Variovorax paradoxus: one gene and its partners. The protein of the gene in region 3 interacts with the protein of the main gene of each other region in a pairwise test. Links are inferred from orthologs where the notes say so. Each region holds a gene or a part of one and is shown on either strand. Other genes may lie near its edges.

Region 1 (6,780 bases), 3.7 Mb from region 3 along the record:
GCTGCGATGCAGAACGTGGCGCGCCAGCTCGCGCAGGCCATCGTGCGCGACGGCGAAGGCGCCACCAAGTTCATCACCATCCAGGTCGATGGCGGCCGCAATCCGGAAGAGTGCAGGCAAGTGGCCTATGCCGTGGCGCATTCGCCGCTGGTCAAGACGGCTTTCTTTGCGAGCGATCCGAACCTGGGCCGCATCCTGGCGGCCGTGGGGTACGCGGGCATTGCCGACCTGGACCAGACCGGCATCGACCTGTTCCTGGACGACGTGCACGTGGCGGTGAAGGGCGGGCGCAATCCGTCGTACCGCGAGGAAGACGGCCAGCGCGTGATGAAGCAGAGCGAGATCACAGTGCGCATCGGCCTGGGCCGCGGCAATGCGAGCGAGACGGTCTGGACCTGCGACCTGAGCCACGACTACGTGACCATCAACGCCGACTACAGGTCATGAATGAGCAATTCCAGAAGCTGATCGAGCGCGCCGAGCAGCTGATCGGCCGCATCGAGTCGATCCTGCCGCAGCCGCTGGCTGCACCCGCCGACTGGAACGCGTCGATCGCATGGCGTTATCGGCGCCGCAGTTCGGGCCACGGCGTGCTCGAACCGGTGAAGCATGTGGCCGCAATGGCGCTCGATTCACTGAAGGAAATCGACGTCCAGAAGGAAAAGATCGAGCGCAACACGCGCCAGTTCGTTGAAGGCAAGCCGGCCAACAACGTGCTGCTGACCGGCGCGCGCGGCACGGGCAAGTCGTCGCTCATTCGCGCCTGCCTGCAGGCCTATGCGCCGCAGGGCCTGCGCCTGATCGAAGTCGACAAGGCCGAACTGACCGACCTGCCGGACATCGTCGAAGTGGTGTCGCAGCGGCCCGAAAAATTCATCGTGTTCAGCGACGATTTGAGCTTTGACGAAGGCGAGCCGGGCTACAAGGCGCTGAAGTCGATTCTCGACGGCTCGATCGCGGCGGCCACGCCCAATGTGCTGATCTACGCGACCAGCAACCGGCGCCACCTGTTGCCCGAATACATGAAGGACAACCTTTCGTACACCCACACCGAGGACGGCGAAGTGCATCCCGGCGAAGTGATCGAAGAGAAGATTTCGCTGTCGGAGCGCTTCGGCCTGTGGGTCAGCTTCTATCCGTTCAGCCAGAACGAATACCTGGCCATCGTTGCGCAGTGGTTGTCGTCGTTCGGCGTCGGCGAGGCTGCCATCGAAGCGGCACGGCCCGAGGCGCTGGTGTGGGCACTCGAGCGTGGCTCGCGCAGCGGCCGCGTGGCCTACCAGTTTGCGCGCGACTACGCGGGGCGGGCCAGCGCATGAGCGCGCAGCCGCAGCCCCAGGGCCGCAAGCACACTGAAGTCGCCGTCGGCGTGCTGATCCGTCTGGCGGACGACGCATTGCTGCTGTCGACCCGGCCCGACGGCAAGGCGTACGCAGGCTTCTGGGAGTTTCCGGGCGGCAAGATCGAGGCCGGCGAAACGGTCGAGCAAGCGCTGCGGCGCGAGCTGCAGGAAGAACTCGGCATCACCATTGCGGGCGCCGAGGTCTGGAAAGTCACCGAGCACGACTATCCGCATGCGCTGGTGCGGCTGCATTGGTGCAAGGTCACGGCCTGGAGCGGTGAGTTCGAAATGCGCGAAGGGCAGGAAATGCGTTGGCAGCAGCTGCCGCTGGATGTGACGCCTGTGCTGCCCGGCGCCATGCCGGTGCTCGAATGGCTGGCCGAGGAGCGCGGACTTCCTCATGCCGCCGGGTCGGCGGCATAGGCGCCTTCAAGAGAAACAACCAGGACCGCCACAGCGCGTTCAACGACCCCATTCGATGCTGCATCCCAAGTACCGACCGGACATAGACGGCCTGCGTGCCATTGCCGTGGCCTCCGTGGTGATCTATCACGCGTTTCCGGGCGTGCTGCCCGGCGGTTTCATCGGCGTCGACATCTTCTTCGTGATCTCGGGCTACCTGATCTCGACCATTCTTCTGCAGAGCCAGGTGGCGGGTGATTTCAGCTATCGCGACTTCTACGCGCGGCGCATCCGGCGCATCTTCCCGGCCCTCATCCTGGTGCTCTTGGCCACCTTGTGCTTCGGCTGGTACATGCTGCTGTCCGACGAGTTCGCGCAGCTGGGCAAGCAGGTCACGGGTGGCGCGGCCTTCTTTGCCAATTTCGTGTTCTGGGCGGATGCCGGCTATTTCGATTCGGCCGCCGAAACCAAGCCGCTGCTGCATCTGTGGTCGCTCGGCATCGAAGAGCAGTTCTACATTTTCTGGCCGGTGCTGCTGGGCGTGGCCTGGCGCCGCCGCTGGCCGATGATCCGCGTGATCCTGGCGATTGCGGTGGTGTCGTTTCTCGTCAATGTGCTCACGATCCATCCGTTTCGCACGGCGGCTTTCTATTCGCCGGCTTCGCGCTTCTGGGAGTTGATGGTGGGGGGCATCCTGGCGTGCATGCGGCTGAAGCCCGCAGTGCCGAGCCGCTTGCGCAGCCACGTGCAGTCCGTCGTCGGCGTGGGCCTGCTCGGACTCGGACTGGTGATGATCCGCGGCGACAAGGCTTTTCCGGGCTGGTGGGCGCTGCTGCCCACGCTGGGTGCGGTGAGCTGCATTGCGGCCGGGCCCACGGGCTTCCTGAACAAGTACCTGCTGTCGAACCGGGTGATGGTGTGGATCGGGCTCATCAGCTATCCGCTTTATCTGTGGCATTGGCCGCTGCTCGCTTATGCGCGCGTTCTGAGCGACGGATTGCCGTCGCTGCCCGTGCGTGCGGGCGCGGTGGTCGCGAGCGTGGTGCTGGCGTGGCTGACCTACAGGTTCGTCGAGCGCTACACGCGCACGCGCACCAGCCCCGGCCTGCTGCGCTGGCTGGCTGGCCTGGGCATTGCGCTGGTGGTCGTGGGCCTGGTGGTCTTCTCTGGCGTGCTGCAACCGCGCCATCACGACATTCGCCTTCAGCAGATCTCCGAGGCCGCGGCCGACGTGGGGTACTACGACGATTTCAAGAACTACGAACTAGGGCGGCACTTGCTCTACCAGGTGGGTAAGGGTTCGCGTAAGAGCCTGCTGATCGGCGACAGCCATGTGCAGCAGTATGGCCCGCGTGCCGAGGAGCTTGCGCGGACGGTGCCTGACAAGGCCAACACCATCTACTTTGCAACGCAGGGGTCTTGCCCGCCGATTCCCGGTGTTTACGCGGATGCGAACATTGGCTGCGCCGAGCGGCGCACGGCAGTGCTCGAATTCGCCCGGAGCCCTGAGATCGACACGGTGGTGATCGGTGGCTGCTGGAACTGCTACTTCATCGCGGGCGGCGCACCGGGCTACTACTTCCGCGATGCGGCAGGCGCGGCCCATCAGTTCCGGGGCGGCGATGGCATGGCCCTGGCGTTCGACTCGCTCGGCCAGTTGCTGCGAGAACTGACGGGCAAGGGCAAGAAGGTTTTTCTGCTGCTCGATATTCCGGTAGCACCCGATTTCGAGCCGAAGCGCTTGCTCGAAGGCAGCCGATTGACCTCCATGAAGGTCTCGACGACAACCCCGACGCTGCCGATACCGCAGGACCAGCGCGAGTTGAACGATCGCCTTCGGCAGATCGGCATTGCGAGCGGCGTGGAAGTGATCGACGCGGTTGCGAACCTGTGCACGGCGGATGGCCAGTGCCTGCGCACCATGTCCGACGGTGCTCCCGCATACAAGGACGCGGGCCACTTGCGGCCCAAGTACACCCGCTCGTTCGCAACCTACATGGATCGCGCGCTGCTGAACGACGGCGGCGCGGCGCCCAAGAAGTAGCGCGGAGGAGGCGCTGCGGCGGCTGCGGCGCCTGCTACTGCTTCAGCTTGGGGTCGCCGAAGGTCTCTTCGTCCGGCGGCTCTTCGGCGGGCATCCTGAATTCCTCGTTGGCCCACGCGCCGAGATCGATGCCCTTGCAGCGTGCGCTGCAAAAAGGCCGATAGAGGTTGCTGGCGGCGTAGATGCTGTCTCCGCCGCAGGCGGGGCAGCGGACGATCCGCTCGCCGATGTCGTTGTGGGTCCTGCCGTTGCTCATGGCGTATGTTTTTGGCGCGCTGCTGCGCTCAGGCGCAGAGCGTGAGTTCGAAGGCGGCGTCTTCCGTGCTCTGGTGCAGGCGGTCGTCGGCCTCATGGCGCATCATTCGCACCGAAACCATGAGCCGGTTGCCGCTGATTTCGGGCACCAGCCCGAGTGCCGGGTCAATCCGCAGGCGCAGCAGCTGAAAGCTGCGCCCCTGCGGCAGGTTCTGCTGAAACTGCCCGTGGGTGGCGATGACCTTGTAGGGCACGTCGGCCTCGCGCAGCAGCTTGAGCAGCAGGTAAATGGATTCGGCCAGTGGCGCGAGCGTGCTCGACCACCGCTCCAGGTCCTTGCGCCGGCTCTGTGCGCTGCGGTGCTGCCAGGCGTAGTACGCGGGCAGGTCGAACTCGCAGGTGCCGCCCGGAATGCCGGCACGGCTGCGAATGCTCATGAGCCACTCGTTCTCGGTCAACGCTTGGCCGGCCTTGCCCGACACACTGTTGAGTGCCGAAAAATTGCGCTCGAGTTGGGTGACGACCTGGTCCAGCGCCGCCTCGGCGATTGCTGGATTGCCGCGGTAGCTATTGAAGACGTTCTTGTGCTTTTCCAGGTCCCGCATGACGTCGGCCTTGAGGTCGGCGCGCGCGGCAACGTCCATGATCTCGAAAATCGTGACCAGGGCGAAATGATGGGAGAGCGCGGATTCCGCCGGCACCAGTTCGCCGAGGCGGCGGAACAGGTGCTCCAGCCTCAGGTAGGTTCGGATGCGCTCGTTGAATGGGTACTCGTAGAGGATCACGCGTTCGGGTTCATGTGAGGGACGAGTTCAAGGCGATTTCGCGGCCGCCGGGTTGGGCTGCACTTCACGCACAGCCTCCAGCATACGCTGACCGAAGAGCAGATACCCTGCGATGGAAACGTGCGTTTCGTTGGCAGGATACAAGTCCGTGATTTTGAAGCGGTTCTGCTCGGACAGTGTAAAAAGATCGGGCCCGATCTTCAGGTCGTTGAACGTGCTGCGGAACGCGGCGGCATGGTTTTGGTCGAGGTATACCGTGCTCTTGTTGGGCACGACCATCCAGATGATGCGCAGGGATGGCGCCATTTTTTCCGTGAACTTCGCCATGAAAGCGGCGGAGTCCGCGGTGAGCGGCGCCATCAGGCGGTCTTCGGCCGTCATGAGCAATTTGTTGCAAGCGACGTGGCTGAATTGCTTGCAGCCGTCGGGAACGGTGCGCGCGTCAATGAGCGGACCCCAGCGGTCCGGCGTGTTGGTCCAGCTCTCGGAACGCTCGATGGCGCGGGTATTGCGATAGGTCAGCCAGCCCCTGAGCAGCTCTGCGTCCCAGTTCAGGCGGAACTCGGTAGGAGCCTGCTTGGACGGATTTTCAAACGGAGGAGGCGAGGGCACGAAGGTGTGCTTCATGGCCGCGCATTCCTTCGAGTCTTCGATGCGTCCCTGGAGCAGGCGCTCGATGCTCTCGATGATGACGACCTTGCCCTTGAAGCCTGACTTGCGCACCCATTCCGAGAAGTCGCTGCACATCGGCCCAGTCTTGTCCCAGTGCGTGGTGGCGACGCGATAGCCAGCCCCGACCAACGGCGACTGCCAGGCATAGCGAACCGAAAAGCTGTCGCCGATCACAAGCACATCGGCTTCCTGGATCGATGAGGCCTTTATGTTGGCGTCCGGAATAGGCGGAGGCGGATGGTGCCATCCGAAATCGCGTTCGGAAATGCGCCCGATGCGTGTCAGGTCGCCATATGGGATGGGCGTCAGCAGGCTGGTGACCAGCAGCGCGGCGCAGACAAGAAAGCCTGCAGCGAAGATGGCGAGCCACATGCGGGCCGGTTTCGTGTCTTCCATGTCAGAACTGGAAATAGAGGAAGGGACTGTAGTTGCCGAATTTCGACACGCACAGTCCGAAGAGGAAAACGCATCCCAACGCCGTCAGCAGCGTCGCAATGCGGTTGAGCGCGGGACGGCCGGCAAGCGCGGCGACGGACGGGATCCAGCGGTCGAGCGTGATGGTCGGAGGCAGCGCCAGGCAGATGACGAGGCCGGCCAGCATCGTCTGGAAGAACTCGGGTTTGCGGAACGGTACCTTGAACTCGCCGAAAGCGCTCGGAATCACGCCGTGCATGCCCAGCATGCCCTTGTAGATCTCGACGGCCGCCGTCATGCTGTCGGCGCGGAAAACCACCCACGCCACCATCACGCACAGGAAGGTGATGAACCACCCGAGCACGCGGCCGAGGCGTGACGAGCTTGTCTTGCCGCGACGGACCGTGGCGTTCCAGAGGTGGTTGACCATGAGGAAGAGGCCGTGCAGCGCGCCCCAGATCACGAAGGTCCATGCGGCGCCGTGCCACAGGCCGCCCAGCAGCATGGTGAGGAACAGGTTCAGGTAGCGCCGGGCCGGGCCCTTGCGGTTGCCGCCGAGCGGCACGTAGAGATAGTCGCGCAGGAAGTTCGAAAGCGAGATGTGCCAGCGGCGCCAGAACTCGATGATGTTGGTCGACTTGTACGGCGAGCGGAAGTTGAGCGGCAACTGCACGCCCATGCAAAGGGACAGGCCGACCGCCATGTCCGAATAGCCCGAGAAGTCGAAATAGATCTGCAGCGTATAGGCAAGCACGCCGAGCCACGCGGTGTACAGCGAGGGCAGCACGCCCTCGTGCACGCCCTTGAACATCATGTCCGCGTACTGCCCGAGCGGGTCGGCAATCAGCATCTTCTTGGCCAGGCCG
Region 2 (6,982 bases), 640 kb from region 3 along the record:
CGGCGACACGCTGGTCATGCGCGGCTACTGCGAGCGGGAGGGTGCGGTGCGAATCGGGCTGGGTGAAGTCAGCGGCACGGTGGCAGCGGCTTAGGGTGTTGTCCCCTCTCCCTCTGGGAGAGGAGAAAAACCGTCAGGGCGCGGTGGCAGCAGTGCCAGCCACTGGCCAAGCCACTTCACTCGCCACGCGCGGCTTGCCGATCGGGGCGCCGGCCTTGCCGATCCTGATGGCAGCCATGTCGGCCTCGCTCGGGTACTGGTCCATCAACACGTAGTCGAACACGCGGCGCGCAATGGGTGCCGCGGCGCCCGCGCCCCAACCGGCGTTCTCGACGATCACTGCCAGGGCGATCTTCGGGTTGTTGACAGGCGCAAACGCCATGAACAGCGCGTGATCGCGCTGGTGCTCTTCGAGCGCGCGGGCGTTGTACTTGGTGTTCTGCGCCTGGGTCACGGCCTGCGCCGTACCCGTCTTGCCGGCCGCCTGGTAGCCCGCGCCGGCGAACACCCCGCGCGCGGTTCCGCTGGTGACCACGCTGGTCAGTCCTTCGCGGATCACCGCGATGTTGGCCGGCGTATAGCCGAGGTTCTCCGCGGGCGGTTGCGGCAGCGGGGCCACTTCGCCGCTAACCGTGTTGCGCGTGGCGAGAGCAACGTGCGGCTTGCGCTTCATGCCGCCGTCGGCCACGATGGCCGTGGCCTGCGCGAGCTGCAGCATGGTGAAGGTGTTGTAGCCCTGGCCAATGCCCAGCGAAATGGTTTCGCCCGCGTACCACTTCTTCTGCTCGGGCCGCTTGTATGCGTTGCGTTTCCACTCGGTGCTGGGCAGCACGCCGCGCACCTCGCCGCCCAGGTCGATGCCGGTGATCTGGCCGAAACCCAGCGGCTTCATGAAGTCGTGGATCAGGTCCACGCCCATCTCGTTGGCCAGCGAGTAGTAATAGATGTTGCTCGACAGCTGGATCGAGCGCCGCATGTCGACGCCGCCGATGTTGCCTTCGGGGCTGCCGAAGCGGTGGCCGCCAAAGTTGAAATACCCGGGGTCGTTCACTACCACGTTCGGGCCGCGCTTGCCGGTTTGCAATGCAGCCAGCGCCATGAAGGGCTTGTAGGTCGAGCCGGGCGGATAGGTGCCACGCAGCGCCCGGTTGAGCAGCGGCTTGTCGAGCGATTCGCTGAGCTCTTTCCAGCTTTCGGTGTCGATGCCTTCGACGAAGAGGTTGGGGTCGAAGGTCGGCTTGCTCACGAAGGCCAGCACCTCGCCGGTCTTGGGGTCGATGGCCACCAGCGCGCCGCGGCGGTCGCCGAACATGTCTTCGACCAGCTTCTGCAGCTTGATGTCGAGCGACAGCATCACGGTGTTGCCTGGCGTGGCCGGATGGCTCGCAAGCCGGCGCACCGCGCGGCCGCCGGCCGAGGTTTCCATCTGCTCGACGCCGGTATGGCCGTGCAGTGTTTTTTCGTAGCTTTGCTCGATGCCGAGCTTGCCGATGTAGTCGGTGCCCTTGTAGTTGGCCTGGTCTTCCTCGGCCCAGTCTTCCATCGCGGTCTTCTCGCGCTGGTTGATGCGGCCGATGTAGCCGAGCACGTGCGAGGCGACCTCGCCATGCGGATAGTTGCGGAACAGCCGCGCCTTGATTTCCACGCCCGGGAAGCGGTAGCGCTGCGCCGCGAAACGGGCCACTTCTTCGTCGTTCAGGCGGGTGCGGATCGGAATGGAGTCGAAGCTGCGAGAGTCTTCGCGCAGGCGCTTGAAGCGGCGGCGGTCGCGCGGCGAAACCTCGAGCACCTGGGTCAGCGCGTCGATGGTCTCTTCGACGTCGCCCACCTTGGAAGGCGTGATCTCCAGCGTGTAGGCGGAGTAGTTGGAGGCCAGCACGATGCCGTTGCGGTCGAGGATGAGCCCGCGGTTCGGCACCACCGGCACGATGGCCGTACGGTTGCTCTCGGCCTGCTCGGCGAGGTCGTCATGCCGCACCACCTGCAGGTAGAACAGCCGCGAGCCCAGCAGCCCGAAGGCGAAGAGCACCACCATGCCGATCACGATCACGCGGCGCTTGAAGCGCGCGAGGTCGGCGGCAACGTTGCGGATTTCGGTCATGGCGGCGTGAGCTTAGGCGCGTGCAAGTGCGTTGGCAAATGCATAGGAAGGTGGACTGCCCGGCTTAGAGCGGGCGGTTCTCGTCGGGTTCCGGCGTGCGGCGCTGGGGCGCCAGCAGCAGCGCCGTTGCCAACGGCCACAGCGCGGCCTCGATGACCGGGGAGGCCAGCACCCACCAGCCCGGAAAAATGCCGCCGCCGATCATGCGCGTCACCACCTCGATGAATTGCGAGAGCGCAAAAAGCGGCAGCACCTGCAGCGCCTGCGAAGCCACCGGGTACCAGAGCAGGCGCCGGTGAATGGTGATCGCGAAGAAGCCCAGCGTGGTGTAGGACAGCGCATGCTGGCCCAGCATGGACGCCTGGTGCACGTCCATGCACAGCCCGAAGACGAAGGCCGCGCCAATGCCTACGCGCATCGGCTGGTGCACGCCCCAGAACACGATGGCCAGCGCGAGCAGGTCGGGCATCCAGGCGGCGCGCCCAATCGGAATCATGTTGATGAGCAGCGCCACCACCAGACTCGACCACATGAAAAGCGGGCTGACGGGCAGCAGCAGCTGCTGTTGGCCGGGGCGTTTGATCATCGGGCGCGCTCCGCGGCTTTCTTGTCTGCCTTGGGCTCGGGCTTCTTGCCGCGCGCGGGGGCGGCCGGCGCGGGCGGTGCCGCGGGCGCCCCCGTGGGCGCCAGCACCAGCACGTAGCGCGCTGCCGTCACGCGGGCCAGCGGAACGCAGTAGATGCGCGCAAAGGCCGAATCGGCGCGGCGCTCGATGCGCTCGATCTTTGCAACCGGCAGGCCGGCCGGATAGACGCCGTCGACGCCGCTGGTGGAGAGCAGGTCGCCCTCCTGCAGGTCGGCATTGGCAGCCATGAAGCGCAGCTCCAGCCCCGCGCCGTGCGCCGATGCATCACCGAAAGCCACGCTGCGCACGCCGGTGCGGGTGTTCTGCACGGGAATGGAAAGATCGCGGTCGATCACCAGCGTGACCTCGCTCGTGAAGGGCAGCACCTGTGTCACCTGGCCGAGCACGCCGTTCGCGTCGATCACCGGCGAACCGGCCGCCACGCCGTGCGTGAGCCCCTGGTCGATGACGATCTTGCGCGTGTAGGGGTCGGCGGCGTCGTAGAGCACCTCGGCGGCGCGGCCCGGCGCCTGCGTGGTCTGGCGCAGTTCGAGCAACGCGCGAAGGCGTGCGTTGTCCTGCGCGAGCGTGTCGGCCTGGCTCGCACGCTCTGCCTGCTGCATGAGCGCCTTGCGGGCTTCTTCTTCGTTGCGCTGGGCCGTTTGCAGGTCTTCGAAGTAGCGGCTGCCGCCCACCACGAACTGCACCGGCTTGAGCGCCAGCCACTGCACCGGATAGAGCACCGCCCCCACGGCCGCGCGTATGGGCTGAACCAGATGGAAGCGCGCGTCGGCCACCATCAGGAACAGCGAGAGCGCACCGAAGAAAATCAACTTGCTCAGGGCCGACTGCCCCTGGTTGAACAGGGGCGGGGCTGTGCGATCGAGCGTGCCCAAGGGCATGGTTCAGGCCTGGCTGTGCAACGTCAGATGGCAAAAAGGCCGGCCTGCACAAGCAGGGCCGGCCGATGATGGCAGTGGCGCATTCACTCGCTCGTGAAGATGCTTCCCAAGCGATCCATGCGCTCGAGAGCAATGCCGCAGCCGCGCACCACGCAGGTCAGCGGATCTTCGGCCACCAGCACCGGCAGGCCGGTTTCCTCGGCCAGCAGGCGGTCCAGGTCGCGCAGCAGTGCGCCGCCGCCGGTCAGCATCATGCCGCGCTCCGCGATGTCGGCGCCCAGTTCGGGCGGCGTTTGCTCCAGCGCGTTCTTCACGGCGGAGACGATGTTGTTGAGCGGATCGGTCAGGGCTTCCAGCACTTCGTTGCTGCTGATGGTGAAGCTGCGCGGCACGCCTTCGGAAAGGTTGCGGCCCTTGACTTCCATTTCCTTGACTTCGGAGCCCGGGAAGGCCGAGCCGATGTTCTTCTTGATGACTTCGGCCGTCGGCTCGCCGATCAGCATGCCGTAGTTGCGGCGGATGTAGTTGATGATGGCTTCGTCGAAGCGGTCGCCGCCCACGCGCACGGAGCCCTTGTAGACCATGCCGCCCAGGCTGATGACGCCCACTTCGGTGGTGCCGCCGCCGATGTCGACCACCATGGAGCCCGAAGCCTCGCTGACCGGCAGGCCCGCGCCGATGGCCGCGGCCATGGGCTCTTCGATGAGGTAGACGGAAGTGGCGCCCGCCGCTTCGGCCGCGTCCTTGATGGCACGGCGCTCGACCTGGGTGGAGCCGCAGGGCACGCAGATGATGATGCGCGGGCTCGGCGTGAGCAGCGTGCGCGGGTGCACCATCTTGATGAACTGCTTGATCATCTGCTCGGTGATCACGAAGTCGGCAATCACGCCGTCCTTCATCGGGCGGATCGCCTCGATGTTGCCGGGCACCTTGCCCAGCATGGCCTTGGCTTCCCGGCCGACAGCCTGGATCACCTTCTTGCCGTGGGGGCCGCCTTCGTGGCGGATGGCGACCACCGAGGGCTCGTCCAGCACGATGCCCTTGTTGCGGGCAAAGATCAGTGTGTTGGCGGTGCCGAGGTCGATCGCGAGGTCGGTGGAAAAATACCGACGGAAAGCTCCAAACATGTGCGGAATCCTCTGGAGCACGCCTGCGCGTCGGCAAGTCGTCGCTCTCTGTTTTTTGGTCGTTTGACGGGGTGGATTGATCGTTTTTGGCGCAAAAGCCGGCGCGTTCGCGGGGGTTGCGGCAAAGGCGGGATAATACCTGAATCCCCCTCTGAATCCCGTGTCAGCACCCTCTCCGGCGTGCGAATACTCCCGGTTTTCCAGCCATTTCGACCCATGTCACTTTCCGCTTCAGATATTGCACGCATCGCCTCGTTGGCCCGGCTGCAGCTTGCTTCCGACGAAAGCGAGCGCATGCTCAGCCAAATTAATGGCTTTTTCGATTTAGTCGAACGTATGCGTTCGGTCGACACCGCCGGCATCGAGCCGCTGGCCCACCCGGTGGCCGCCATCGGAGACATTACGCTGCGTTTGCGCGACGACGTGGTGAGCGAACCCAACAACCGCGAAGCCAACCAGAAGAGCGCCCCGGCCGTCGAAGCCGGCTTGTTCCTCGTGCCCAAGGTGATCGAATGAGCGGCGAATTGCATCAAATGGGCGTGGTCGCCCTGGCCAAGGCATTGGCCGACCGCCAGGTTTCGGCGGTCGAGGCGTCCCAGGCCTTTCTGGGCCGCATGAAGTCCCACGAATCGCTCGGCACCTTTGTGGATGTGAACGAGGAAGTCACGCTGGCCCAGGCCCGTGCGGCCGACGCGCAGCTTGCCACCGGCAACGCCCCGGCACTGGCCGGCGTGCCGATTGCGCACAAGGACATCTTCGTCACCACCGATTTCGCCACCACCGCCGGCTCGAAGATGCTCGCGGGCTACCGTTCGCCCTTCGATGCCACCGTGGTGCGCCGCCTGGCCGAAGCCGGCGCAGTCACCCTCGGCAAGCTGAGCTGCGACGAGTTCGCCATGGGCTCGGCCAACGAGAACGTGGCCGTGCCCGCCGTGGGCCACGACAAGGCCGTGCCGGTGCAAAACCCCTGGAACCGCGAGCGCATTCCGGGCGGCTCCTCGGGCGCCAGCGCCGCGGCCGTGGCGGCCCGCCTGGCCCCTGCGGCCACCGGCACCGACACCGGCGGCTCGATCCGCCAGCCGGCCTCGTTCTGCGGCATCACCGGCATCAAGCCCACGTACGGCCGCGCCTCGCGCTACGGCATGGTGGCGTTCGCATCGAGCCTCGACCAGGCCGGCCCCATGGCCCGCTCGGCCGAAGACTGCGCGCTGCTGCTGTCGGCCTTCTGCGGCCCCGACCTGGACCGCGACTCCACCTCGCTCGACAAGCCCGCCGAAGACTTCAGCCGCTCGCTGAACGACTCGCTCGAGGGCCTGCGCATCGGCGTGCCGAAGGAGTTCTTCGGCGAAGGCGTGGCGCCCGGCGTGCGCGCCGCCGTCGATGCGGCGCTGGCGCAATACGAGAAGCTCGGCGCCAAGCGCGTCGAAGTGAGCCTGCCGCGCACCGAACTGTCGATTCCCGTGTACTACATCCTGGCCGCGGCCGAGGCGTCGAGCAACCTGAGCCGCTTCGACGGCGTGAAGTTCGGCCACCGCGCCAAGCAGTACAAGGACCTGGGCGACATGTACGAGCGCACGCGCGCCGAAGGCTTTGGCGACGAGGTGAAGCGCCGCATCATGATCGGCACCTACGTGCTCTCGCACGGCTACTACGACGCCTACTACCTGCAGGCGCAAAAGGTGCGCCGCATGATCGCCGACGACTTTCAGCAGGCCTTCAAGCAGTGCGACGTGATCGCCGGCCCCGCCGCGCCGACCACCGCCTGGAAGATCGGCGAGCATGGGGACGACCCCGTTGCCGACTACCTCGCAGACATCTTCACGCTGCCCGCGTCGCTGGCCGGCCTGCCCGGCATGAGCGTGCCCGCGGGCTTCGATGCGGGCATGCCCGTCGGCCTGCAGCTGATCGGCAACTACTTCGGCGAAGCGAAGCTGCTCGGCGCAGCGCACCGCTTCCAGCAAGCCACCGACTGGCACATGCGCACGCCGGAGGGCTTCTGAAATGAGCGAGACAGTGAACACCTTCGAAGCACAACAACAAGGCCGTCCGACCGGCCCGCTGGTCCGCGGCTATGAAGTCATCATCGGCTTCGAGACGCACGCCCAGCTGTCGACCGCGAGCAAGATCTTCAGCCGCGCCTCCACCGCCTTTGGCGCGGAGCCCAACACGCAGGCCTGCGCGGTCGATCTGGCACTGCCCGGCACGCTGCCCGTGATGAACAAGGGCG
Region 3 (7,002 bases):
GCTGCAACCACGGAAGCCGCGCCTTCCGAACCCGCTGCGGCTCCCGCCTCCGATCCGCTCGCCCCCTTGGTCGAAGCCCTGCGCAGCGGTGACTCGATCATCATCTTTCCCGAGGGCACGCGCGGCCACACGGGCGAGCCGCAGAAGTTCAAGTCGGGCCTCTACACGCTCGCAACGATGTTTCCTGACGTGGTGCTGGTGCCTGCATGGATCGACAACGTGCAGCGCGTCATGCCCAAGGGCGAGATCGTGCCGGTGCCGATCTTGTGTTCAGTCACTTTCGGCGCACCAATCCGCGTGGAAGAAGACGAAGAGCGCCGCCCTTTCCTCGATCGCGCGCGTGCTGCCGTGATTGCTTTGCGTGATGTGTAAATTGGAACTGACATGAACCAGTTCCTGCGCAGCCTCACCCCGACCCAGCAAGTCGCGACCCTGTTCCTCATCGTCTTCGGCCTGCTCGTGATCGCGAGCACAACCGCGCTCTTCCTGAGCTTCAGGGAACGCCGCAACCCCGTGCACGACGCCACCTGGCAGGCCGAACTCGCCCACTACCGCAAACTGCTGGGCACCACCTGGTTCATGGTCATCGTGTTTTGGGTTGGCTGGGCCTTGGGCGAAACCGTGGCCACCGTGTTGTTCGCACTCATCGCCTTCTTCGCGCTGCGCGAGTTCATCACCCTTTCGCCCACACGCCGCGGCGACCATCGCAGCCTCATCCTGGCCTTCTTCGTGGTGCTGCCGATCCAGTTCTGGCTCGTGGCCACCGCGCGCTTCGACCTGTTCACCGTTTTCATTCCGGTCTACGTGTTCCTTGCGATTCCGGTCGCAAGCGCACTCGCCAACGACCCCAGCCACTTTCTCGAGCGCAACGCCAAGCTGCAATGGGGCATCATGATCTGCGTCTACGGCATGAGCCACGTGCCAGCACTGCTGCTCCTGAGCTTTCCGGGCTACGAAGGCAAGAGCGCGTTTCTCGTGTTCTTCCTGGTGTTCGTGGTGCAGACTTCGGTGCTGGTGCAGCACGTGATCTCGCGCCGCTCGCAGCGCAAGCCCTTTGCACCCAACGTGAGCCGCAGCTTCAACTGGACCAGCTGGGGCATCGGCATCGTGGTGGCCAGCCTGGTCGGTGCGCTGTTCTCGTTCATCACGCCCTTCAAGTTCGGCCAGGCGCTTGCCGTCTCGTTCATCGCCTGCATCGCGGGTTCCATGGGCCACCTGGTGATGAAGGCGCTCAAGCGCGACCGCGGCATTCCCAACTGGGGCAAGAAAGGCGTGGGCGTGACCGGCGCCAACGGCCTGCTCGACCGCGTGGACGCACTGTGTTTTGCGGCGCCCATCTTCTTTCATTCGATCCGCTGGTACTTCAACGTCTGACGACATGCGCATTCTCGGCATCGACCCCGGCCTCCTGACCACTGGCTTCGGCGTGGTGGATGCGGACGGCCATGCGCTGCGCTACGTTGCGAGCGGCACCATCAGCACCCGGCACCTGGGCAGCGGCAACCTGCCGGCGCGCCTCAAGGTGCTGTTCGACGGCATCGCCGAAATCGCCGAGCGCTACCAGCCCGACGCTTCGGCGGTCGAAATCATCTTCGTCAACGTCAACCCGCAATCGACACTTCTGCTGGGCCAGGCACGCGGCGCCTGCGTGACCTCGCTGGTGAACAGCAAGCTCACGGTGGCCGAATACACCGCGCTGCAGATGAAGAAGGCCGTGGCCGGCCACGGCCAGGCTGCAAAGGCACAGGTGCAAGAAATGGTGAAGCGCCTGCTCGACCTGCCCGGCCTGCCCGGCGCGGACGCGGCCGATGCGCTGGGCATCGCCATCACCCATGCGCAGGTGGGCCGCTCGATGGCGCGGCTCGCCGAAGCGGCCGAGCTGTCGAAAACGCATGCCGGCACCTACCGGCAAGGCCGCTCGAGATAGCGCCGTTCAGGCGCTCATCAATGGCGCGGCGCAAGCCAGGCCGGCTACCGGGCTAGGCCACCCGCTCGGCGATCAGCACCGCAAAGAAGCCGAACGCCGCAAGCAGCGTCCACTTGAGCACGATCCAGCCGAAGCGCCGGTACTTGACCTGCCCTGTTCCGGCATAGAACGCGAACGACACGCCCGCCACCAGCAGAAGCAGCAGGATGGCCCAGCGGAAGACAAGCATTGCGTGGTAGCGCGAGGAACTGAAGAACCTGCCTGCTACCAGGCCCGCGCCACTTCGCCGAAACCGCGCGGTGCGCGCTTTTCGTCTTCGAAGGTGACGATCTCGTAAGCGTCGCTGTGGGTGAGCAGTTCGCGCAGCAGCTTGTTGTTGAGCGCGTGGCCCGAGCGGAATGCGGTGTAAGCGGCCAGCAGAGGCTTGCCGATGATGTACAGGTCGCCCATCGCGTCGAGGATCTTGTGCTTCACGAACTCGTCGTCGTAGCGCAGCCCGCCGGCATTGAGCACCTTGGTGTCGTCCATCACGATGGCGTTGTCCAGCCCACCGCCGAGCGCCAGGCCCTTGCTGCGCATGTACTCGACTTCCTTCGTGAAACCGAAGGTGCGTGCGCGCGCGATGTCGCGGCTGTAGGAATCCTTGCCCAGGTCGAACTCCACGCGCTGGCCGGTGGAGTTGACCACGCGGTGGTCGAAGTCGATCTCGAAGCTCAGTTTGTAGCCATGGTACGGCTCAAGGCTCGCCCACTTCTCGTTGGCGCCCTCGCCTTCGCGCACCTCGACCTTGCGGGTTACGCGAATGAAGCGGCGCGGCGCCTTCTGCAGCTCGATGCCCGCGCTTTGCAGCAAGAACACGAACGACGAGGCCGATCCGTCGAGGATCGGAACTTCGTCGGCCGTGATGTCGATGTAGAGGTTGTCGATGCCCAGGCCCGCACAGGCCGACATCAGGTGTTCGACCGTCTGCACCTTCGCTCCGCCGGTGGAAACCGTGGAAGCCAGGCGCGTGTCGGTCACCGCTTCGGCGGTCATGCGGATGTCGACCGGCTCGGGCAGGTCGACGCGCCGGAACACGATGCCCGTGTCCGCAGGAGCCGGACGCAGCGTGAGCTCCACGCGCTGTCCGCTGTGGAGCCCCACGCCCACGGCGCGGCTGATCGACTTGAGGGTTCTTTGTTGCAGCACACCCGTGATTTTAGGCGCCCGGCGCGCGTGGCGGCCTATGCCCCTCGCTATGGCATCGATAGACATAGGTTCTATTCAAGCGCCCACGATGGACGCAAAGGGCACGAAGCGAACGCAGCGCCTAGGGCCGGTGGAAGTCCCTTTCAGGTCTTCCCCGTACCCCTTGCGAACCTTCGTGCCCTCTGCGTTCGGTGGCCTGGCCTCAGTCAGCCTGACGGCGCAGGAATGCGGGGATCTCGAAGTCGTCCATGCCGCCCGAAGACAGCGCGTCCACCTTGGCCGCGGCCATCGTGCGATTGGTACGCCACACGCTGGGAACCGCCATGCCGTCGTAGTTGGGCTGGCTCACGCCGTGGCCGCCGTGGCCTGCATGGCCCGTGCCGCCGAGCGTGGGCACATTGAACGGGATGTTGTCGGTGCCGGTGCGGATCACTTCGAGCGTCGGTGCCTGGCGGCGTGCGTCGGCGCGCGAGAGGCCGGTGGCCACCACGGTCACGCGCATTTCGTCGCCCAGGGTCTCGTCGTAGGCGGCGCCGTAGATCACGTGCGCATCGGGCGAGGCGTAGGCGCGGATGGTGTTCATCGCGAGCTTCGACTCGTTCAGCTTCAGCGAACCCTTCGACGCGGTCACAAGCACCAGCACGCCCTTGGCGCCCGAGAGGTCGATGCCTTCGAGCAGCGGGCAAGCCACGGCCTGTTCGGCGGCGATGCGCGCGCGATCCGGGCCGGCAGCGGCTGCGGTGCCCATCATGGCCTTGCCCGGCTCGCCCATCACGGTGCGCACGTCTTCGAAGTCGACGTTCACGCCGCCGTACTCGTTGATGATTTCCGAGATGCCGCCCACGGCGTTCTTCAGCACGTCGTTGGCGTGCGCGAAGGCTTCGTCCTGGGTGATGTCCTCGCCCAGCACGTCGAGCAGCTTCTCGTTGAGCACCACGATCAGCGAGTCGACGTTGGCTTCGAGCTCGGCCAGGCCGGCGTCGGCGTTGGTCATGCGGCGGCCGCCTTCCCAGTCGAAGGGCTTGGTCACCACACCCACGGTGAGAATGCCCATTTCCTTTGCCACGCGTGCGATCACGGGGGCTGCGCCGGTGCCGGTGCCGCCGCCCATGCCGGCCGTGATGAACAGCATGTGCGCACCGTCGATGGCCGCGCGAATGTCGTCGACCGCGGCTTCGGCCGCGTCACGGCCCTTGTCGGGCTTGCTGCCGGCGCCCAGGCCGCTGGTGCCCAGCTGGATGATCTTGTGTGCGTTGCTGCGCTGGAGCGCCTGCGCGTCGGTGTTGGCGCAGACGAACTGAACGCCCTGCACGCCGCGCTCCATCATGTGCGCGACGGCATTGCCGCCGCCGCCGCCGACTCCGATCACCTTGATCTGAGTGCCTTGGTTGAATTCTTCGACTTCGATCATTTCGATGGTCATTTCTAACTCCTTGAATTTTGCAGTTGCCGTTGTGTATCTATGAATTTTTCTAGTGTCTTGACGAGTTCAACGTAGCCGTCGTCGGGGCGGTGGACCTGTGCGCCGCCATCGCTCGTTGAAATGCAAGGGAGGACCGCCGCGTGCGAGCCAGAGTGGGGAGTGATTCATGGTCAGAAGTTCCCCACGATGAAGTCCTTGAAACGTCCGAACGCAGTCTTTACCGATCCGTTCTTCTGCGCGACCTTGAAGCCGCGCATGCGTGCGAAGCGGGCTTCCTCGAGCAGGCCCATCACGGTGGCGGCGCGCGGCTGCGCGACCATGTCGGACAGCGCGCTCGAATACTTGGGAATGCCGCGCCGCACCGGCTTTAAAAAGATGTCTTCGCCGAGCTCGACCATGCCCGGCATCACGGCGCTTCCGCCCGTGAGCACCACGCCCGACGACAACACCTCTTCGTAGCCCGACTCGCGCACCACCTGCTGCACCAGCGAAAAGATTTCTTCGATGCGCGGCTCGATCACGCCCGCAAGCGCCTGCTTGCTCAGCATGCGCGGGCCGCGATCGCCGAGGCCGGGCACCTCCACCTGCGTGTCGGGGTCCGCCAGGAGCTGCTTGGCATAGCCGTTCTCGACCTTGATGTCTTCGGCGTCCTTGGTGGGCGTGCGCAGCGCCATGGCAATGTCGCTCGTGATCAGGTCGCCCGCGATCGGAATCACGGCCGTGTGGCGGATCGCGCCGTTGGTGAAAATTGCAACGTCTGTGGTGCCGGCGCCGATGTCCACCAGCACCACGCCGAGCTCGCGCTCGTCCTCGGTCAGCACCGCCTGGCTCGAGGCCAGCGGGTTCAGCATCAACTGGTCGACCTCCAGCCCGCAGCGGCGCACGCACTTGATGATGTTCTCGGCCGCGCTCTGTGCGCCAGTCACGATGTGCACCTTGGCTTCGAGCCGCATGCCGCTCATGCCGATCGGCTCCTTCACGTCCTGCCCGTCGATCACGAACTCCTGCGGCTCCACCAGCAACAGGCGCTGATCGCTCGAGATGTTGATGGCGCGCGCGGTTTCCACCACGCGGGCCACGTCGGCGGGCGTTACTTCCTTGTCCTTCACCGCCACCATGCCGCTCGAATTGATGCCGCGGATGTGGCTGCCGGTAATGCCCGTGTAGACGCGGCTGATCTTGCAGTCGGCCATCAGCTCGGCCTCTTTCAGGGCCTGCTGGATGCTCTGCACGGTGGCGTCGATGTTCACCACCACGCCGCGCTTCAGGCCATTGCTCGGCGCAATGCCGAGCCCGGCCAGCTTGAGTTCGCCGCCGGGCAGCACCTCGGCCACCACCACCATCACCTTGGCGGTGCCGATGTCGAGTCCGACAACCAGGTCTTTGTATTCTTTGGGCATTGAATGTCCTCGGTATTCGCTATTTACTTCTTCTTGGTCTTCGGGTCGGTAACGACCGTGGTGACGCCACGAAGGCGCAACGCATAGGCATCGTTGTGGCGCAGATCGGCCCCTTCGATGTCCGCCGCGGTGCGGTGGTATTGGCCCGCGACCTGGGTCACGGTTTTCAGGAAACGTTGCGCACGGGCGGCCACCTCTTCGGGCTGCCCGCGGCCGAGCTCGATCTCGGCGCCGCTGTTCAGCACCACCTTCCAGCTGCCCCGGCTCGAAAGCGTGAGCTCGTCGACGCTGAAGTCGTAGGGCTGGAAGATCGGCGCGATCACGCGGTACATCCCAAGCACCTGGCCGGCCTGCTCGATGGGACCATCGAGCCGCGGCAGGCGGTCGTCCACCTCGGCCACGTTGGCTTCGAACACGTCGCCAAAGCTGTTGATCAGCTTCGAGCCTGCTTCGTCGCCCCAGTTGGCCACGGGCACCTGCTCGGTCAGGGTGACGCGCAGCTTGTTGGGAAACTCGCGCCGCACCACTGCCTTGCGCACCCAGGGCACAGACTCGAAGGCCGTTCTCGCGCGGGCGAGATCGACCGTGAAGAAATTGCCCGCGAGCTGGGGCGCCACGTTCGCGCGCAGGGTCACTTCATTGTTGTGCGTCACGTCGCCGTCGACCTTGATGCCGGCAATGGGAAAGAACGGCTGCCGCAGCACCCACCATGCGCCCGCCGCAAGCAGCATGAGCGCCACCACCGCGAACGCGAGGTTCGAGACGATGTTCATGAGCTTGACGTCGAATGGCGCCGGGATGCTGTCGGCCATGGCTATTGCGCTCCTCCCGTGGAGTCCAGCGAAGCCGAGGCCAGCACGCGCAGGCACAGGTCTTCGTAGGCAATGCCCGATGCGCGCGCCGACATCGGCACCAGCGAATGGCTGGTCATGCCGGGCGAGGTGTTCATCTCGAGCAGGAAGGGCTTGCGGTCGCTCGCGCGAATCATCACGTCGGCGCGGCCCCAGCCGCGGCAGCCGAGCGTGTGGTACGCGGCCAGCGTGATGCGCTGGATCTCGCGCTCC
Region 4 (6,936 bases), 1.5 Mb from region 3 along the record:
CGATGCGGCTGAAGCCATCGAAGCGGTCGACGCCGCTGCCGCGCAATTTGCCGAGGACGCGGCCTCGCCCGAAGAGCCTTCGGAAATTCCCGCCCCCCAGGAAGTCGAGCCTCCCGTTGCGCTCGAGTCCGAAGAAGTCCCGTCGCCCGACGAGACCGATCCCCACGCTGTTTCTCCCGGAAAAACCTCATGAGCTCCTCCGACACCGACGACGCGGCAATCGTGCCGGTCCAGCCCGAATCCGATAAAAAAGCGGTCGCGGAAGTGTCCGGCCCCTCTTCGGATGCCGATGCTGGCGCATCCGCTCCAGCCGCCGGCGAGGGTGAAGCTCCCAAGAAGAAGCGTGCTCCGCGCCGCAAGAAGACCGTGGAGCCGGCTGCAGAGAGTGAAGCTGCGGCAGCACCTGCGGAAGGTTCCGAGCCGGTGATCGAAGCCGCCGCTGAAGCCGCCTCTGCAGCAGCTCCCGCTTCGGAGCCAACCACTGCCGCTCCCGTCAAGGCTGCCGCCCCAGTGGCAGCGGCTGAGCAGCGCGAAGAGCGCCGCGAGGAAGAGGGAGCTCGAGGCCAGTACGACGACGAAGAAGAGGAAGACGAACCCGACGAGGAAGAGGACGACCTCGACCGCGCACGCCGTGCCGCCGAGCGCGAGCAGCGCAATGCGCTGCCGCCCGAGCCGATCCGTTTCGCGGACGTCATTTCAGGCCAGTTCGACGCCGACGAGGAAAGCCCCGAAGTCCCGCCGCTCAAGCGCGTGCTGCTGCCGGAGGCCGACTCGCCCAAGCTGCACAAGGTGCTGGCCCAGGCTGGCCTCGGTTCGCGGCTCGAAATGGAAGCGTTGATCCTCCAGGGCCGCATCTCGGTCAACAACGAACCGGCCCACATCGGCCAGCGCATCCAGTACGGCGACCAGGTCAAGATCAACGGCAAGCCCATTCGCTACCGCATCGCGCCGCCTCCGCCGCGCGTCATCGCGTACCACAAGCCTGTGGGCGAGGTCGTGACGCACGACGACCCGCAGAACCGTCCCACGGTGTTCCGCAAGCTGCCGCGCCTGCAGCAGGGCAAGTGGCAATCGGTCGGCCGGCTCGACCTGAACACCGAAGGCTTGCTGTTGTTCAGCAGCTCCGGCGACCTCGCCAACCAGCTGATGCACCCGCGCTTCGGCCTGGAGCGCGAATACGCTGTGCGCGTGCTCGGTGCGCTCAGCGCCGACGAAAAGAAGAAGCTGCTCGAAGGCGTGCGCCTCGACGATGGCATGGCCCAGTTCGGCACCATCGAAGAGGGCGGCGGCGAAGGCTCGAACTGCTGGTACCGCGTCACCATTTCCGAAGGCCGCAACCGCGAGGTGCGGCGCCTGTTCGAATCGGTCGGCCACGCGGTCAGCCGCCTGATCCGCATCCGCTACGGCGCCATGGTGCTTCCGCGCGGGCTGAAGCGCGGTGCCTGGATGGAGCTCGACGAGCGCGACATCAGCGCTTTGTTCCAGGCATCGGGCGGCGGCGCGCCGCGCCCGCAGCAGCAACGCGGCCCGGGCGGGCAGGACGGTGCCGGCGGCGGCCGCAACGGGCGCAACAAGAAGCGCCGCGGCAACAACCGCAACGCCGGCGGCGCGCAGCAGCAGCCCCGCGACATGCGCGATGACGGCCGCGAGGCGCCCATTCCGAACCCGCTCGGCGAAGGCCGGCCGCCGCGTGGAGAGCGCGGGGGGCGCGGCAACCGAGGCGGTGGTGGTGGCGGCAACGCTGGCATGCAGCCGCAAGGCCGCCGTGGCAACAACAACAACCGTGGCAACCGCCAGGGTGAAGAGCGTCCGCCAGGCGGCGCGAACCAGCCGGATCCGATGAAGACCTCGCTCGGCTACATCGGCGCCGACAGCTTTTCGCGCCAGCGCAAGGAGCAACGCCAAGGCCCAGGCCGCCGTGGTGGCGGTCCGGCGGGCGGAGGCTTCGGCGGGCAGGGCGGCCCGGGCGGAAACCGCCGCCGCGGACGCTGAAAGCCAGCTGCCAGCGCAGCCTTTCGCGGGGTTTTCACCAAGGCCCCGGGCTGCGCCGGTTAAAATCAGAGGCTTTGTCGCCGTAGAGTGCAACATATTCGTTGCAGCCGTGACAAAACACTTCAAAATTAAAGCTCAGGAAGCACTTCAATGGCTATCGAACGTACCCTCTCCATCATCAAGCCCGACGCCGTTGCAAAGAACGTCATCGGCAAGATCGTTTCCCGCTTCGAAGCTGCCGGCCTCAAGATCGTCGCCGCCAAGCTGGTGCACCTTTCGCGCAACGAAGCCGAGCAGTTCTACTCGGTCCACAAGGAGCGTCCCTTCTTCAAGGACCTCGTCGAGTTCATGATCTCCGGCCCCGTGTTCGTGCAAGTGCTCGAAGGCGAGAACGCAATCGCCAAGAACCGCGACCTGATGGGCGCCACCGACCCGAAGAAGGCCGCCCCCGGCACCATTCGCGCCGACTTCGCCGACAGCATCGACGCCAACGCGGTGCACGGTTCGGACGCTCCCGAAACCGCAGCGAACGAAGTGGCCTTCTTCTTCGCCGGCCTCAACGTCTACGCGCGCTGAAGCCGTATCCCGGCTGATTTCATGACCACGGCCAACCTGCTCGAATTCGATCTCGAGGGGCTGGCTGCGTTCTGCGAAAAGCTCGGCGAGAAGCGATTCCGCGCCACGCAGCTGTTCCGCTGGATCCACCAGCGTGGCGCCAGCGACTTCGCCCAGATGACCGATCTGGCCAAGTCGCTGCGCGAGAAGCTCGCCACAACCGCTCGCGTCGAGGCCCTCTCGGTTCTCACGCAGCACGAATCCAAGGACGGCACGATCAAGTGGCTGTTCGACGTCGGCGATGGCAATGCCGTCGAAGCCGTATTCATTCCCGAAGACGACCGCGGCACGCTGTGCGTGTCGTCCCAGGCCGGCTGCGCGGTGGGTTGCCGTTTTTGCTCCACGGGGCATCAGGGCTTCAGTCGTAACCTGAGCACGGGCGAAATCGTCGCCCAGCTGTGGTTTGCCGAGCACTTCCTTCGCAAGCACCTGAAACGCGACGAGCGCGTCATTTCCAATGTGGTGATGATGGGCATGGGCGAGCCGCTGCAGAACTACTCGGCGCTCGTGCCGGCGCTGCGCACCATGCTCGACGACAACGCCTATGGGCTGTCGCGCCGCCGCGTGACCGTGTCGACCTCCGGCGTGGTGCCGATGATCGACCGCCTGGGCGCCGATTGTGCAGTGGCCATGGCCGTGTCGCTGCACGCGCCCAACGATGCGCTGCGCGACGATCTCGTGCCGCTCAATCGCAAGTACCCCATCGCCGAACTGATCGGGGCCTGCAAGCGCTACCTGGCGCATGCGCCACGCGACTTCATCACTTTCGAGTACTGCATGCTCGACGGTGTGAACGACCAGCCCGAGCATGCGCGGCAACTGGTGGAACTCGTTCGCACGCATGGCATTTCGTGCAAGTTCAACCTGATTCCGTTCAACCCGTTTCCGGCCTCGGGCTTGCTGCGTTCGCCGCAGCCGCGGGTGCTGGCGTTTGCCAAGACGCTGAGCGAGGCCGGCCTCGTGACCACCGTGCGCAAGACGCGCGGCGACGACATCGACGCGGCCTGCGGACAGCTGGCCGGCGACGTGAAGGACCGCACGCGCGCCGCCGAACGCATGGCCCAGCGCCGTGCCGTGTCGGAGCGCCCTGTTGTTCTGCATCCGGTTCGAAAGACCACCCCCCAGGAGCACTGATCCAATGAGCATGGCCTTTCCGATGACCACCGCGAGCGCGCAGCGGCTGCTGACTGCAAGCTTTGCCGGTGTGGCCGTGGCGTTTCTGCTCGTGGGCTGCGTCAACACGCGGACCACCACCACCAGCCTGGCCGACACCAGCTCGGGCAAGGGTGCGGAGATCGTCACCGAGTCGGACGAAAGCAGCCGGCAGCGCCGCGCGCGGCTGCGGCTTGAGTTGGCCTCGGGCTACTTCGAGCATGGCCAGAACACCGTCGCGCTCGACGAAATCAAGCAGGCGCTGGTCGCCGACCCCAACTACGCGGATGCCTACAGCCTTCGGGGCCTCGTCTACATGCGGCTCGACGATGCCGGCATGGCCGAGGACAGCTTCCGCCGCGCCATCGCCATCAACCCGCGCGATCCCAACGTGCGGCACAACTACGGCTGGCTGCTGTGCCAGCAGAACCGTTATGGCGACGCGGCCCAGCAGTTCAACGCCGCGCTCGCGGTGCCGAGCTACACCGACCGGGCCAAGACGCTCATGACGTTGGGTGTTTGCCAGCTCAAGGCCGGCCAGCGCCCGGAGGCGGAGCGCAGCCTGATGCAGGCCTATGAGATGGACGCCGGCAATCCGGTGGTCGGGTTCAACCTGGCCTCGCTGCTGGCGCAGCGCGAAGAATGGTCGCGCGCGCAGTTCTACATTCGCCGCGTCAACAACAGCCCCTCGGCCAGCGCCGAGACGCTGTGGCTCGGCATCAAGATCGAACGACGGCTCAACAACCGCGAGGCAGTTGCGCAGTTGGGAGGACAACTGCAACGGCGCTTTCCGCAGTCCCGGGAGGCAATAGCGTACGAGCGCGGGAATTTCAATGACTGAACGGGTTTCGGAGTTCGGCACTTCCGCGGCGCTGCCGCTCGAGGAAGGCGACATCACGCACAAGACGGCCGGCGACATGCTTCGCGAGGCGCGCGAGGCCCATGGCCTGCATATCGAAATGGTGGCCGCGGCGCTGAAGGTGCCGCCGCAGAAGCTCATGGCATTGGAGGCGGACGATATCGATTCGCTGCCCGATCCGGTCTTTGCGCGCGCGCTGGCAAGCAGCGTCTGCCGCGCCTTGCGCATCGATTCCGCTCCGGTGCTGGCAAAGCTGCCGGGAGCGCAGCGCGCGCCGCTGGCAACGGCCGACCGCACGCTCAAGAGCAATATCGTTTCCGGTACGCCGCGCTGGAACGGCAGCCGCTCCAACGGTCTTCCATCGCGCGCATTGCTGATCGTCGTCGCTTTGCTGCTGGTGGGGGCAGCGGTGCTGTTCTGGCTGCCGCAGTCGGCTTTCGACCAGGTCGGCGCCGCCGTCTCGCGTTGGACGGCGCGCGGCGAAACCGAAACAGGCTCGGTTACCGAGGCGCCTGCAGTCGCAGCGGCTCCAGGCGGAGCCTCCGTCATCGAGAACGCACCGGTGTCGCCTGTGCCGCCTGCGGCAACCGGCCCGGCGAATGCGGCGCCCGGAACGCCTGCGGCAGCACCTGCCGCACCGGGTGCGCCATCCGCCACGGCCTTGCCAGCAGCCAATGCAGCTGCCACCGTTGCGGCGCCGTCTGCCGCTGCCGGCGGAGGCCAGCCGCTGGTCTTCGTCGCTCGCGAAGACTGCTGGATCACGGTGACGGAGGCGGGCGGCAAGCAGTTGCTGCGGCGCATCGTGCAAGCCGGCGAAACCGTGGGGTTGTCCGGCGCGCTGCCGCTGTCGGTGGTGGTCGGGCGCGCTTCGGCGGTCGATGTGCAAGTGCGCGGAAAGCCCTACGATCTGAAGCCGGTCACGCGCGGCGGCGGCGTGGCGCGTTTCGAGGTGACATCTTGAGCGACTGCACTCCTCAACCCATTGAATCGGCGGCGCCGAAGGCGCGCCGCTCGCGCCAGGCCCAGGTGGTCTGGGGTGCGCGCACCGTCACGGTCGGCGGCGACGCGCCCGTGCGCGTGCAATCGATGACCAACACCGACACGGTCGATGCCATCGGCACGGCCATCCAGGTGAAGGAGCTCGCCACCGCGGGTTCGGAAATGGTGCGCATCACGGTCAACACGCCCGAGGCCGCGGCCCAGGTGCCCTACATCCGCGAGCAGCTCGACCGCATGGGCATCGACGTGCCGCTGATCGGCGACTTTCATTACAACGGGCATCGCCTGCTGACCGACTATCCGGCCTGCGCCGAGGCGCTCAGCAAGTACCGCATCAATCCCGGCAACGTGGGCAAGGGCGACAAGCGCGACCGCCAGTTCGGCCAGATGATCGACGCGGCCATGCGGTGGAACAAGCCCGTGCGCATTGGCGTGAACTGGGGCAGCCTCGACCAGGAACTGCTTGCCAGCCTGATGGACATCAACAGCCAGCGCGCCGAACCGTGGGACGCCAAGCAGGTGATGTACGAGGCGCTGATCACCTCGGCCATCGAATCCGCCAAGTTGGCCGAATCGATGGGCATGGCCGGCAACCAGGTCATCCTGTCGTGCAAGGTGAGCGGTGTGCAAGACCTGATCTCGGTGTATCGCGAGCTTGCCCGTCGCTGCGAATACCCGCTGCACCTCGGCCTCACCGAAGCCGGCATGGGCACCAAGGGCACGGTGGCCTCGGCCACGGCGCTTTCGATCCTGCTGCAAGAGGGCATCGGCGACACGATTCGCGTGTCGCTCACGCCGCAGCCGGGCGAGTCGCGCACGCAAGAGGTGCTGATCGCCAATGAAATTCTCCAGGCGCTGGGCCTGCGGGTGTTCGTGCCGAGCGTGACGGCCTGCCCGGGCTGCGGCCGCACCACGAGCACCACTTTCCAGGAACTCGCCAAGCAGATCGACGATTACCTGCGCATGCAGATGCCGGTGTGGCGCAAGAAATATCCGGGGGTCGAAACCATGAAGGTGGCCGTCATGGGCTGCATCGTGAACGGCCCCGGCGAAAGCAAGCATGCCGACATCGGCATCAGCCTGCCCGGCACCGGCGAAGCACCTGCGGCGCCGGTCTTCATCGACGGCGAAAAGGCCCTCACGCTGCGCGGCGACAATATCGCCAACGAGTTCCATCAGCTCGTCGAAAACTACATCGAAAAGCGCTTTGGCGGCGAGCACGCCGCCGTGGCCTGACACCTCCGCAGACTCATGGCTGAAAAATTGAATGCCGTCAAAGGCATGAACGACATATTGCCGTCCGAATCGGCGCGCTGGGA

The links.
Region 1: the proteins of ftsZ (region 3) and zapD interact in binary tests that used the Escherichia coli proteins (3 or more experiments, as listed by UniProt). The link is inferred for Variovorax paradoxus from one-to-one orthologs.
Region 2: the proteins of ftsZ (region 3) and GOQ09_RS01440 interact in binary tests that used the Escherichia coli proteins (3 or more experiments, as listed by UniProt). The link is inferred for Variovorax paradoxus from one-to-one orthologs.
Region 4: the proteins of ftsZ (region 3) and rlmN interact in binary tests that used the Escherichia coli proteins (3 or more experiments, as listed by UniProt). The link is inferred for Variovorax paradoxus from one-to-one orthologs.

Annotation. Positions count from the first base shown.
Region 1 is NZ_CP046622.1:4,607,917-4,614,696, reverse strand. What follows is about bases 2,951-5,689. They hold zapD (cell division protein ZapD), read right to left. Parts: upstream 4,829-5,689; coding sequence 4,073-4,828; downstream 2,951-4,072. Other genes in these bases: GOQ09_RS21540 (hypothetical protein), read right to left, coding at 4,856-5,689; GOQ09_RS21550 (DNA gyrase inhibitor YacG), read right to left, coding at 3,823-4,044; GOQ09_RS21555 (acyltransferase family protein), read left to right, coding at 2,951-3,788. Also shown: bifunctional glutamate N-acetyltransferase/amino-acid acetyltransferase ArgJ, read left to right, coding at 1-447; GOQ09_RS21565 (ATP-binding protein), read left to right, coding at 444-1,319; GOQ09_RS21560 ((deoxy)nucleoside triphosphate pyrophosphohydrolase), read left to right, coding at 1,316-1,765; more of GOQ09_RS21555, read left to right, coding at 1,821-2,950; more of GOQ09_RS21540, read right to left, coding at 5,690-5,896; GOQ09_RS21535 (MBOAT family O-acyltransferase), read right to left, coding at 5,898-6,780. UniProt on the Escherichia coli protein: Cell division factor that enhances FtsZ-ring assembly. Directly interacts with FtsZ and promotes bundling of FtsZ protofilaments, with a reduction in FtsZ GTPase activity.
Region 2 is NZ_CP046622.1:308,747-315,728, reverse strand. The notes cover bases 2,734-5,674. They hold GOQ09_RS01440 (rod shape-determining protein), read right to left. Parts: upstream 4,756-5,674; coding sequence 3,712-4,755; downstream 2,734-3,711. Other genes in these bases: gatA (Asp-tRNA(Asn)/Glu-tRNA(Gln) amidotransferase subunit GatA), read left to right, coding at 5,268-5,674; gatC (Asp-tRNA(Asn)/Glu-tRNA(Gln) amidotransferase subunit GatC), read left to right, coding at 4,972-5,271; mreC (rod shape-determining protein MreC), read right to left, coding at 2,734-3,628. Outside these bases: fahA (fumarylacetoacetase), read left to right, coding at 1-94; mrdA (penicillin-binding protein 2), read right to left, coding at 134-2,101; rod shape-determining protein MreD, read right to left, coding at 2,166-2,687; more of mreC, read right to left, coding at 2,684-2,733; more of gatA, read left to right, coding at 5,675-6,755; Asp-tRNA(Asn)/Glu-tRNA(Gln) amidotransferase subunit GatB, read left to right, coding at 6,757-6,982. UniProt on the Escherichia coli protein: Forms membrane-associated dynamic filaments that are essential for cell shape determination. Acts by regulating cell wall synthesis and cell elongation, and thus cell shape.
Region 3 is NZ_CP046622.1:945,740-952,741, reverse strand. What follows is about bases 2,429-5,389. They hold ftsZ (cell division protein FtsZ), read right to left. Parts: upstream 4,539-5,389; coding sequence 3,318-4,538; downstream 2,429-3,317. Other genes in these bases: ftsA (cell division protein FtsA), read right to left, coding at 4,709-5,389; lpxC (UDP-3-O-acyl-N-acetylglucosamine deacetylase), read right to left, coding at 2,429-3,115. In the rest of the region: GOQ09_RS04405 (lysophospholipid acyltransferase family protein), read left to right, coding at 1-372; GOQ09_RS04400 (phosphatidate cytidylyltransferase), read left to right, coding at 385-1,374; crossover junction endodeoxyribonuclease RuvC, read left to right, coding at 1,379-1,927; GOQ09_RS26085 (hypothetical protein), read right to left, coding at 1,980-2,156; more of lpxC, read right to left, coding at 2,192-2,428; more of ftsA, read right to left, coding at 5,390-5,938; GOQ09_RS04375 (cell division protein FtsQ/DivIB), read right to left, coding at 5,962-6,750; GOQ09_RS04370 (D-alanine--D-alanine ligase), read right to left, coding at 6,753-7,002. UniProt on the Escherichia coli protein: Essential cell division protein that forms a contractile ring structure (Z ring) at the future cell division site. The regulation of the ring assembly controls the timing and the location of cell division.
Region 4 is NZ_CP046622.1:2,449,145-2,456,080, forward strand. What follows is about bases 1,771-4,665. They hold rlmN (23S rRNA (adenine(2503)-C(2))-methyltransferase RlmN), read left to right. Parts: upstream 1,771-2,589; coding sequence 2,590-3,741; downstream 3,742-4,665. Other genes in these bases: GOQ09_RS11515 (pseudouridine synthase), read left to right, coding at 1,771-1,992; ndk (nucleoside-diphosphate kinase), read left to right, coding at 2,143-2,568; pilW (type IV pilus biogenesis/stability protein PilW), read left to right, coding at 3,746-4,600; GOQ09_RS11535 (helix-turn-helix domain-containing protein), read left to right, coding at 4,593-4,665. Also shown: SMC-Scp complex subunit ScpB, read left to right, coding at 1-193; more of GOQ09_RS11515, read left to right, coding at 190-1,770; more of GOQ09_RS11535, read left to right, coding at 4,666-5,579; ispG (flavodoxin-dependent (E)-4-hydroxy-3-methylbut-2-enyl-diphosphate synthase), read left to right, coding at 5,576-6,853; hisS (histidine--tRNA ligase), read left to right, coding at 6,869-6,936.